DNA from 3 places in the Rahnella sp. PCH160 genome. Region 2 is predicted to be linked to each of the others. Evidence: predicted binding sites of a transcription regulator. Region 2 holds the regulator's gene; each other region holds the start of a gene.
The links. Region 2 encodes PurR, which represses purine synthesis genes. Its sites were predicted from a motif close to CANGCAAACGTTTGCNTG; they were not measured.
Positions count from the first base shown of each region.

Region 1: pyrD (quinone-dependent dihydroorotate dehydrogenase) is a predicted target of PurR. The motif match lies at 1,705-1,722, and genes of this name have one in related genera.
Region 3: ACM5QY_RS06385 (NCS2 family permease) is a predicted target of PurR. The motif match lies at 1,820-1,837, and genes of this name have one in related genera.

Region 1 is NZ_JBLOGT010000001.1:2,683,126-2,686,408, forward strand. Features, by position in the region: gene ACM5QY_RS12350 (sulfonate ABC transporter substrate-binding protein) at 1-927, opposite strand, end outside; gene ssuE (NADPH-dependent FMN reductase) at 946-1,527, opposite strand; gene pyrD (quinone-dependent dihydroorotate dehydrogenase) at 1,825-2,835, shown strand; gene ACM5QY_RS12365 (cell division protein ZapC) at 3,032-3,283, shown strand, end outside.
Region 2 is NZ_JBLOGT010000001.1:4,102,722-4,106,004, forward strand. Features, by position in the region: gene ACM5QY_RS19060 (NlpC/P60 family protein) at 1-116, shown strand, start outside; gene cydH (cytochrome bd-I oxidase subunit CydH) at 281-370, opposite strand; gene purR (HTH-type transcriptional repressor PurR) at 704-1,729, shown strand; gene punR (DNA-binding transcriptional activator PunR) at 1,767-2,672, opposite strand; gene punC (purine nucleoside transporter PunC) at 2,809-3,283, shown strand, end outside.
Region 3 is NZ_JBLOGT010000001.1:1,386,572-1,389,854, reverse strand. Features, by position in the region: gene ACM5QY_RS06385 (NCS2 family permease) at 337-1,704, opposite strand; gene ACM5QY_RS06380 (glutathione S-transferase family protein) at 2,173-2,841, opposite strand; gene ACM5QY_RS06375 (putative bifunctional diguanylate cyclase/phosphodiesterase) at 3,108-3,283, shown strand, end outside.

The DNA.
Region 1 (3,283 bases), 1.4 Mb from region 2:
CGGTTTGGGCAAAATATGGCTTTCATAAAACAAATCGGCGGTTTGTTGCTGGCGCTTTTCTGTTTCTGCGCTCACCGGCGTGATAGGCAGGTCCGGCAGATGATCCAGATAAGAGGCCACGACTTTATCCGGCAGCCCCATCGACTGCGAAAGCAGTGTGATGCTTTGCGCGCGGTCGGTTTTCGTCAGCGCATTCGCCTGCGTTAACACGTCCAGAACAGCGCTGATAAATTGCGGATTCGCTTCGGTATATTTTTTCGGTGCCAGGTAGAAAGAACCGGTCTGGTGTAAGGTCGAACCGTCGGTCAGCACGCGAACATCACCCTGAACCAGCGCGGCGGAATAGTACGGATCCCAGATGGCCCAGGCATCGACGTCATGCTGCTGGAAAGCCGCTCGGGCGTCGGCGGGGGTCAGATAAACCGGCTGAATATCCGTGAATTTCAGCCCGGCCTGTTGCAGCGCGCGAAGCAGTAAATTGTGTGAACTGGAGCCTTTCTGGAAAGCCACTTTATGGCCTTTCAGGTCAGCGACGGTTTTGATCGGGCTGTTGCTGCCGACCAGAATCACTTCAGCTTTGGGCTTCGGCGGTTCAGAACCGATGTACAGCAGGTCTGCGCCTGCTGCCTGCGCGAACAGCGGTGGCAAATCACCGGTACCGCCCAGATCAATGCTGCCGACGTTCAGCGCTTCGAGAATTTGCGGCCCGGCAGGGAATTCTACCCAGGTGATTTTGGTGTCCGGAAAACGTTTTTCCAGCAACTGATGGGATTTCGCCAGCACCAGACCGACGGATCCTTTCTGGTAGGCAATGCGTAACTGCGCGGGATCTTTTTCCTGCGCAAGGGCCGTACCGCTCAGCGTCAGGCTGGCCAGTAAACCGGCGATAACCGGCAGGCGACGTAATAGAGAGAAAGATGCGTGCATGGTTAATTCCTTTTAAAGTTAAACGCGCAGTGCCTGAGCAGAAAGGGACGCGACAGACGGCGCCAGCGGACGACGGCGGCTGAGTGCCAGATAGAAGTTTTCCAGTGATTCGTTCAGACGCTCTTCCAGCGCAGGATCGAGCTTCGCCGGGTAAGTCTGGTAATCAGTGATCAGGCTGTCATCGGCGAAAACGCCCTGTAAAACTTCCTGCGCCTTGAGCGAAGCCAGCACCGGTTTGAGCGCGTAATCCACGGCGAGCATGTGGCCGATCGAACCCGCGGTCGCCAGCGGCAGCACGACTTTATGGTCGAGTGCGCGTTCCGGCAGTAAATCCAGCAATGTTTTCAGCGCACCGGAAAAAGAGGCTTTATAGACCGGCGTCGCCACAATCAACCCATCGGCGCTTGCCAGTTCTGCATTCAGCTGTTTGAGCTGCGGGCTGGCGAAATTGGCGAACAACAGGTCGTCAGCGGAAAAATCCTGAATCGTATAGGTAAAAACCTCGACACCACGGCTTGCCAGCCACTGATGGCTGAGCGCCAGCAGGGAGGAAGAACGTGAAGGTTGTCGCGGGCTGCCTGCGATGGTTATAACGCGCATCTCTCTTCCTTATAACAAAAAATTATAGAACCATTATTTTATTTAACAAAGTGAAGTCAACGTAACAGGCGGACGCGACGTACCGGAAATCTCAATTTTGGCTATAAATAGTTTGAAAACGGATAAAGCAGGGATGAAGCGGGCGTGGGGGGATAAAAGTGAAATTAAGGTAAATAAAAAGTAATCGTTTGCGTATAGAAACAATTATTGTGCCAATCCGCCGGTTATCGTTTCCAATTGCCTGGCGGTTAGTCGATAATACCGCCCCGTCTAGCCACCGGGAATCCAGGAGTCTCCATGTATTATCCTTTTGTCAGGAAAGCACTGTTTCAGCTCGATCCAGAGCGCGCCCACGAGTTAACCTTCCGTCAGTTAAGCCGTATCTCCGGCACCCCTCTTGAGTTTATTATTCGTCAGTCTGTTCCGGAAAAACCGGTGACCTGCATGGGATTAACTTTTAAGAATCCGCTGGGGCTGGCCGCTGGCCTGGATAAAGACGGGGAATGTATCGATGCACTCGGCGCAATGGGATTTGGTTTTGTGGAAGTGGGAACCGTTACGCCGCGCGCGCAGGCGGGTAATGATAAGCCACGTTTATTCCGCATCGTTGAAGCAGAAGGCCTGATTAACCGCATGGGTTTTAATAACCACGGCGTGGATAATCTGGTGAATAACGTCAAAAAATCCCATTTTGGCGGCATTCTGGGGATTAATATCGGCAAGAATAAAGACACGCCGGTTGAGCAGGGTAAAGATGATTATTTGACCTGTATGGAAAAGGTATATCCGTACGCGGGGTATATTGCGGTGAATATTTCATCACCGAACACGCCGGGATTACGTTCACTGCAATACGGTGACGCGCTGGATGATTTGCTGGCGGCGATTAAAAATAAGCAGCTTGAACTTCAGCAGCGCCATCAGAAATATGTGCCGGTTGCTGTGAAGATCGCGCCGGATCTTTCTGAAGAAGAATTGATCCAAATAGCCGACAGTTTAGTGCGTCATAATATGGATGGTGTGATTGCCACTAACACCACGCTGGATCGTAAATTGATCCAGGGCCTGAATCATTGTGATCAGGTCGGCGGGCTGAGCGGCCGTCCGCTGCAACTGCGCAGCACAGAAATTATCCGCATGTTGTCGAATGAATTACAAGGACGCCTGCCTATTATTGGCGTAGGCGGCATTGATTCACTGACGGCAGCGCGTGAAAAAATGGCAGCCGGTGCCTCATTAATTCAAATCTATTCCGGATTTATCTTCCGGGGTCCGGGACTCATCAAAGATATTGTTACCCACCTCTGATATTTTTCATCCTTAAGGCGGGTCAGGGGTTTATTTATTAACCCGGCTCGTCTATATTTTGTCCACCGGCCATTATTCTGGCTCAGGATTTGTCTGATATACGTTCGTAATAAAAAGATCTACTCTTATCCGATCGGGTAACAATAGAACATTACGAACAAACAGACAGAGGGCATCACGCAAACAGGATGATGAAATGAAAATCAAACCAGATGATAATTGGCGTTGGTACTTTGATACTGAACACGACCGGCTTATGTTGGATCTCGCCAATGGCATGATTTTCCGTTCCCGTTTCCCTGCTAAAATGTTAACGCCGGATGCGTTCGGGGATATGTCATTTTGTGTCGATGATGCGGCGCTGTATTTTGATTTCGAAGAACAGTGCAAACATATTCGTCTGACCACCGAGCAGCGCGCCGAATTAGTCTTAAATGCCTTAGTGGCG
Region 2 (3,283 bases):
TTATCCAGTCACCACGTACCGGCGAAGACATTAAAATCACCTCACTGGGTGAAGATTACTGGCAAGACCATTATGTTGGCGCACGACGGGTAATGACCCCTAAGACGATCCGATAATAAACAATTCGTTAAGTCTGAAGTTTCGCTAATCAGCCATTGAATAGCATTTAACGAAGAGTTTCTGCAGGGAAGAGTATCGGCGCAAAGGGCCACTGCGTAAAATTGAAAAGGGCGATTCCTGTTATAGGTATCGCCCTTTTTTATTGCGGCTTTCGCGCAGATCAATTCATGATTGCGGTGAAGCTGAAAGCCATAATCATAAGCAAAGCGCAGATCGTAGTGATCAAAGAAAATTTCAGGTTGCTGTCCATCAAACCCCCTTACGGATCAAATTGTGGCGTTCATTTAGCCACACTAAATGTGTGCCAACGCATTTTCTCATAATTCACATTTAAAATCTTGTGCTGAATAACAACAGGCTCATGACAATTTTACTTCCACTTTCCTGCATTATAAGTGAAAATTGTCGGTTACCACGCCTGTGTGCCGGTCGATTTCACCCGAGAGCATTTCACGCCTCATCCTGAAGAATCCACCCAACGATTTCACTGCCCTTTTCTAAGTCAGCAGTCAAATCCACGCAAGCAAACGATTAACATAATGCTAACGTGCTGATACACGTGAGCACAGGAGTCATTTTTTACATGGCAACGATTAAAGATGTCGCAAAGCGCGCTGGCGTTTCCACCACAACCGTGTCGCACGTCATCAATAAAACCCGTTTCGTCGCCGAAGAAACCCGAGCCGCGGTTCTCCTTGCAATCAAAGAGTTGCACTATTCTCCCAGCGCCGTGGCACGCAGTCTGAAGGTCAATAACACCAAAACTATCGGTCTGCTGGCAACATCCAGCGAAGCGCCCTACTTCGCCGAAGTGATCGAGGCCGTGGAAAACAGCTGTTTCTCAAAAGGCTATACGCTGATTTTGTGTAACTCACACAATAATCTGGAGAAACAGCAGGCCTACCTGCAAATGCTGGCGCAAAAACGCGTCGATGGTTTACTGGTGATGTGCGCGGAATATCCGGACGAATTGCTGAATATGCTCGAAGAATACCGTTCCATCCCGATGGTCGTGATGGACTGGGGCGAAGCGCGTAAGAATTTCACCGACAGTATCATCGATAACGCGTTCGAAGGCGGCTATATGGCCGGACGTTATCTGATTGAGCGCGGTCATCGCGATATCGGCGTCATTCCGGGGCAACTGGCGCGAAACACCGGCGGCGGCCGCTTCCAGGGTTTTGTTAAAGCGCTGACGGAAGCCAATATCCCTCTTCGTGAAGAATGGGTGGTTCAGGGCGATTTTGAGCCGGAATCAGGGTATCAGGCCATGCACAAAATTCTGATGCAGAAACACCGCCCGACGGCTGTGTTCTGTGGCGGAGACGTGATGGCGATGGGCGCAATTTGTGCTGCCGATGAGCTTGGTCTGCGCGTACCGCAGGATATTTCCGTGATTGGTTATGACAACGTGCGTAATGCGCGTTATTTCTCGCCTGCGCTGACGACGGTTCACCAGCCGAAAGAACGTCTGGGTGAAATGGCCTTTACCATGCTGCTGGACAGAATTATCAGTAAGCGCGAAGAATCGCAGACTATTGAAGTGCATCCGAAACTGGTTGAACGCCGTTCCGTCGCCGACGGCCCGTTCCGCGACTACCGCCGTTAATTTTCAATGAACGCCTGCGATGCAGGCGTTTTTTTCATCAATCGCGCAACCACTCCCGGTTCATCGTCTCCATATCCCCCATATAATCCAGCAGCCACGCCAGTGAAGGCGACGGATTGCTTTGATCCCACGTCAGGCAACACGGGCTATCAGGGAAAGTATTTTCCAGCGCCAGAACCCGCAATTTCTGCTGTTCAATCCAGGGTGTCACCCGGTGAACCGGCATCATCCCTACGCATAAACCTTCGTTCAGACATTCCAGCGCGCACGTCCAGTCGGGAACCACCAACCTTCGCTGGTTATCCAGCGTCCAGGTATCGCGCTTTGGCAATGTCCGTGACGTGTCTTCCAGACAAAGCGCCGGATAAGGTCGCAGCTGTTCGTCAGTCAATACACCCGTGTTTTGCGCAAGCGGATGCTGTGCGCTGACCACGCAATGCCAGTCCATAAACCCCATATCGCGGAAACTGAAACGTCCTCCGACGGGGATCGCTCGCGTCGCGCCAATAGCAACATCTGCCCGCCCGTCAACCAGGGCGTCCCAGACACCGTTGAAGACTTCCGAATGAATGATGAGCTCGGTGTCCGGGAAATGCCGGTAGAAATCCAGCACCAGTCGCCGCGTCCGGGCAGGTTTAACGATACGGTCGACGGCCACCCGCAATTCTCCGCGCCAGCCGTTCGCGACCTGCTGACACTGACGTCGGGTAGCTATCATTTTTTTTGTCAGAATCCGCGCTTCATCAACAAAAACTTTCCCTGCAGGCGTCAGTACTACGTCGCGATGTCTGCGCTCAAAGAGTGGAACGGCCAGCCATTGTTCGAGCTGACGCACGGTATAGCTGATGGCAGAAGGCACCCGGTGCAAGTCTTGCGCGGCAGCGCTGAAACTGCCGGTTCGGGCGACGGCATCTACCACGTCAAGGGCGTATTCTGACCACATCACTTAGCCTTCAATTTTTTTGATACCAGAATGCAAATATTAGCGTTTCACAAGGCTGTTATCAAAGCGTTAAACTCCGCATCCGATACGAATTCTGCGTCAAATCATCTGCAATACATAAATTAAAGAGACAATAATGAAACCCTCCCCAGGATTTATGCTCTATCTCGCCGGGCTGAGTATGCTCGGCTTTTTAGCGACCGATATGTATCTCCCGGCTTTCAGCGCCATGCAAACCGGCCTGATGACCAGCCCGGGCATGATCAGCGCCAGCCTGAGTATTTTCCTGGGCGGCTTTGCCATTGGCCAGTTGCTGTGGGGGCCGCTGTCTGACCGGATTGGCCGCAAACCGGTATTGCTGATCGGATTAGCATTGTTTGCCGTCGGTTGCCTGGGCGTACTGTGGGTTGAGAATGTCCGCGCCCTGCTGGCGCTGCGTTTCCTGCAGGCGATGGGCGTGTGTGCCGCCGCCGTGACCTGGCAGGCGCTGGTAGTGGATCGCTTTTCTGCCGATGTCGCTAAAAAAACCTTTGCCAGCATCATGCCGCTGGTTGCGCTTTCCCCCGCACTGGCACCGTTGCTGGGCGCATGGGTTCTCAACCATTTCGACT
Region 3 (3,283 bases), 2.7 Mb from region 2:
GTGAGAAACGGCGAGAGTCTTTTTTCGAGCAGGTTCGAACCCGAGGCGAGAGCACCGCGCAGCGGCGGCGTTTGCGGCACTAGCTAGAGTCGCTGAAACATAGCCAGCCAGCGACAGCGCGCAGTAAAAAAAGCGAGGAGAGTGCAGAGAGGAAAAGCACTTTCCTCTCTGCTCGGTTTCGGCGCGAAAGGCCATGTGATAACCGCACATGAAAAACCGAAACTTACGCCAGTCTGTCTTTAAAAATCGCTAATAGTAGCGTGCAGATCCTCTTGACCAGAGCTAAAAGCCCCGATGCAATCGGACAAAAACCGCCCCGAATGCCCGGTCTGGCATTCAGATCGCCCATCCACCGGCATAAAACACCACCAACGCCACGGCGATAATCACCGTTCCGACGTTCAGTTTGCGCCATTCGCCGGAGAAGATGCGGCCAATCACCAGCGCGCTGAAGCCCAGCATGATGCCGGTGACAATGTTACAGGTCAGCACAATGAATACCGCACACAGTAAACCGGACATCGCATCGACGAAGTCGTTGAAGTCCAGTTTGGTCACGTTGCTGAGCATCAGCAGGCCGACGTACATCAGCGCTGGCGCTGTCGCGTAAGCCGGAACCAGATAGGACAGCGGAGACAGGAACAACATCAGCAGGAACAGCACGCCGACCACGGTGGCCGTCAGGCCGGTTTTGCCGCCTGCCGCTGTACCCGCTGCGGATTCAATGTAAACCGCAGCCGGTGATGCGCCGACCAGAGAGGCAAAAATGCTGCTTACGGAGTCAGCCGTCAGGGCTTTGCCGCCGCTGATGATCTGGCCGTTTTCGTCGAGCAGGTTTGCCTGCCCGGCAACGGCGCGGATGGTGCCGGTGGCATCAAAGACCGCCGTCATGACCAGCGCCAGAACGCTGGGCAGCACGGCGGCTTTCAGCGCGCCCATGATATCGAGGTCGAAAATGACCGATTTGCCGTCTGCGCCTGCCAGTGAAGGCATCGCGAACAGGCCCTGATATTTCACCGCTGGGTCGAAAATCAGGCCAATAATGGAAATCGCGATGATCACCAGCAAAATGCCGCCGGGAACACGCAGTTTCTCAAAACCGAAGATCACCGCCAGACCGAGCAACGTCATCACCACCGGGAAAGAGGTAAATGCGCCTAGCGCGACCGGCAAACCGTCCAGCGGGTTTTTCACCACCAGGCCAACGCCGTTAGCAGCGATTAACAACAGGAACAGGCCGATACCGATGCCGGTTCCATGCGCAACGCCGGCCGGCAGGTTGCGCAAAATCCACGAGCGGATGCCCGTGACTGAGATAATCGTGAACAGCACGCCCATCAGGAACACCGCGCCTAACGCCACCGGTACGCTGATGTGCTGACCGAGCACCAGGCTGAATGCCGTAAACGCCGTCAGAGAAATTGCACAGCCAATCGCCAGCGGCAGATTTGCCCACAAGCCCATCAGCAGGGAGCCAAAACCGGCAACCAGACAGGTCGCGACAAACACCGCGCTCGGCGAAAATCCGGCTTTGCCCAGCATGGACGGCACAACAATCACCGAATAGACCATCGCCAGAAACGTCGTTAAACCGGCGATCACTTCCTGGCGGACGTTGCTGCCACGCGCACTGATTTTGAAAAATGCATCAAACGGGCCTTTTGGCGCAACTGCGCTGCCCGTCTGAGGGTGTTGACTCGACATGGAAAATCCTCTGAATGTCTTGACTGATTAGCCGGCGTGGTCATTATGAAATCGTTTCTGCACGTTCGCTTCCTTACCCGTCGCCTGAAACCGCCGAAATCAGCGTCAGACTGACAAGGCAAACGTTTAACTCACATCGCATATGGCGGGACAAAATAATTAAGCAAACGATTATCCGGCCTTTAAACCCCTCATTTCAACTACGTTCGACGACATTTTACCGTTGTCCGGTCAATAAAAACGCGGTTGTGGTGCAAATTCATCCGGCTGGCGATTTACTGTGCGGTAACGGTTGCGCATCAGCGTTATCAGACGGGGTTTTGGCGGGATAAAAGTGCGTGGAAGGAAAAACGAAAAAAATCGCAGAGAAATTGCGCGGCAAATAACAGGATTATTTTCAGGGTTTATTATATTGCGCTCATGGCATCCCTCACCCATCGCCTGAGCGCAACAAAATAGTCCTGACAGTTAACGCAATATAGTGAAGGGTCCGCCATTTTCCAGTGCCTTTTGATAAGCAGGACGCCCCGTCACATTCGATAACCATGCATTTAAGTGTGGGTACTTCCCGAGCCCGGCGCGTGCATTTATTGCCTCTATCGGGAAACTCATCTGAATATCTGCCGCGCTGAACTGATAACCGGCGAAATAAGGATGCGTGGCGAGATGATGTTCCAGATAATCCATGTGGGTATAAATCTGTTTATCCAGATAGTTTTTCTGCACCCCCTGCCCGATCGCACCCGCAATAGGGCGAATCAGCCACGGCATCGGCGGCTTGCCTAAACGGCTGAAAATCAGTTTCATCACCAGCAACGGCATCAGCGAACCTTCCGAATAATGCATCCAGTAGCGGTATTGCTGGCGCTCAGCGAAGGCCGCCGGTTTGAGCGTCCCGGCCTCATCATAAACTTCCTGCAAGTATTCGATGATGGCACCGGACTCCGCGAGGATCAGCCCGTTGTCTTCCAGCACCGGCGATTTGCCCAGAGGATGCACTTTTTTCAGCGAAGCGGGGGCCAGCATCGACTTTTCGTCCCGCTGATAACGCTGAATTTCGTAGGGAACGCTCAGCTCTTCCAGCATCCATAAGATTCGCTGCGAACGTGAATTATCCAAATGATGCACTGTGATCATAAATATTTCCCATCCTGTTTCATTTAATTATTTGTTAACTATAGACAAGGTATGAATAGCCGGTTCAGATTCATTTAAAAACCATGATGTTTATCCGGTTTATTAACAACGAGATTCGCCCGTAAATTATTTTCATTTGATTAAAATCACTTACGGATTAATCTTAATTACACGAAAAAATTATCGTAACTTCATTCGCCTTTAATAAATCTTAATGCCATTATCGCCGAATCTAAAATAGACCCCCTGCTTGCGTGGAGCCTGACATGTTTTCCAGTAATTACAACAATGTGCTTGTAATGTTTTCGTTCATTGTTGCAATGCTTGCCTCTTATACCGCGCTTGATATGGCTGGCCGCGTTGCCACAACAGAGGGAAAGGCTTCCCGTCTCTGGTTAAGTGGGGGTGCCATTGCCATGGGCATCGGGATTTGGTCCATGCA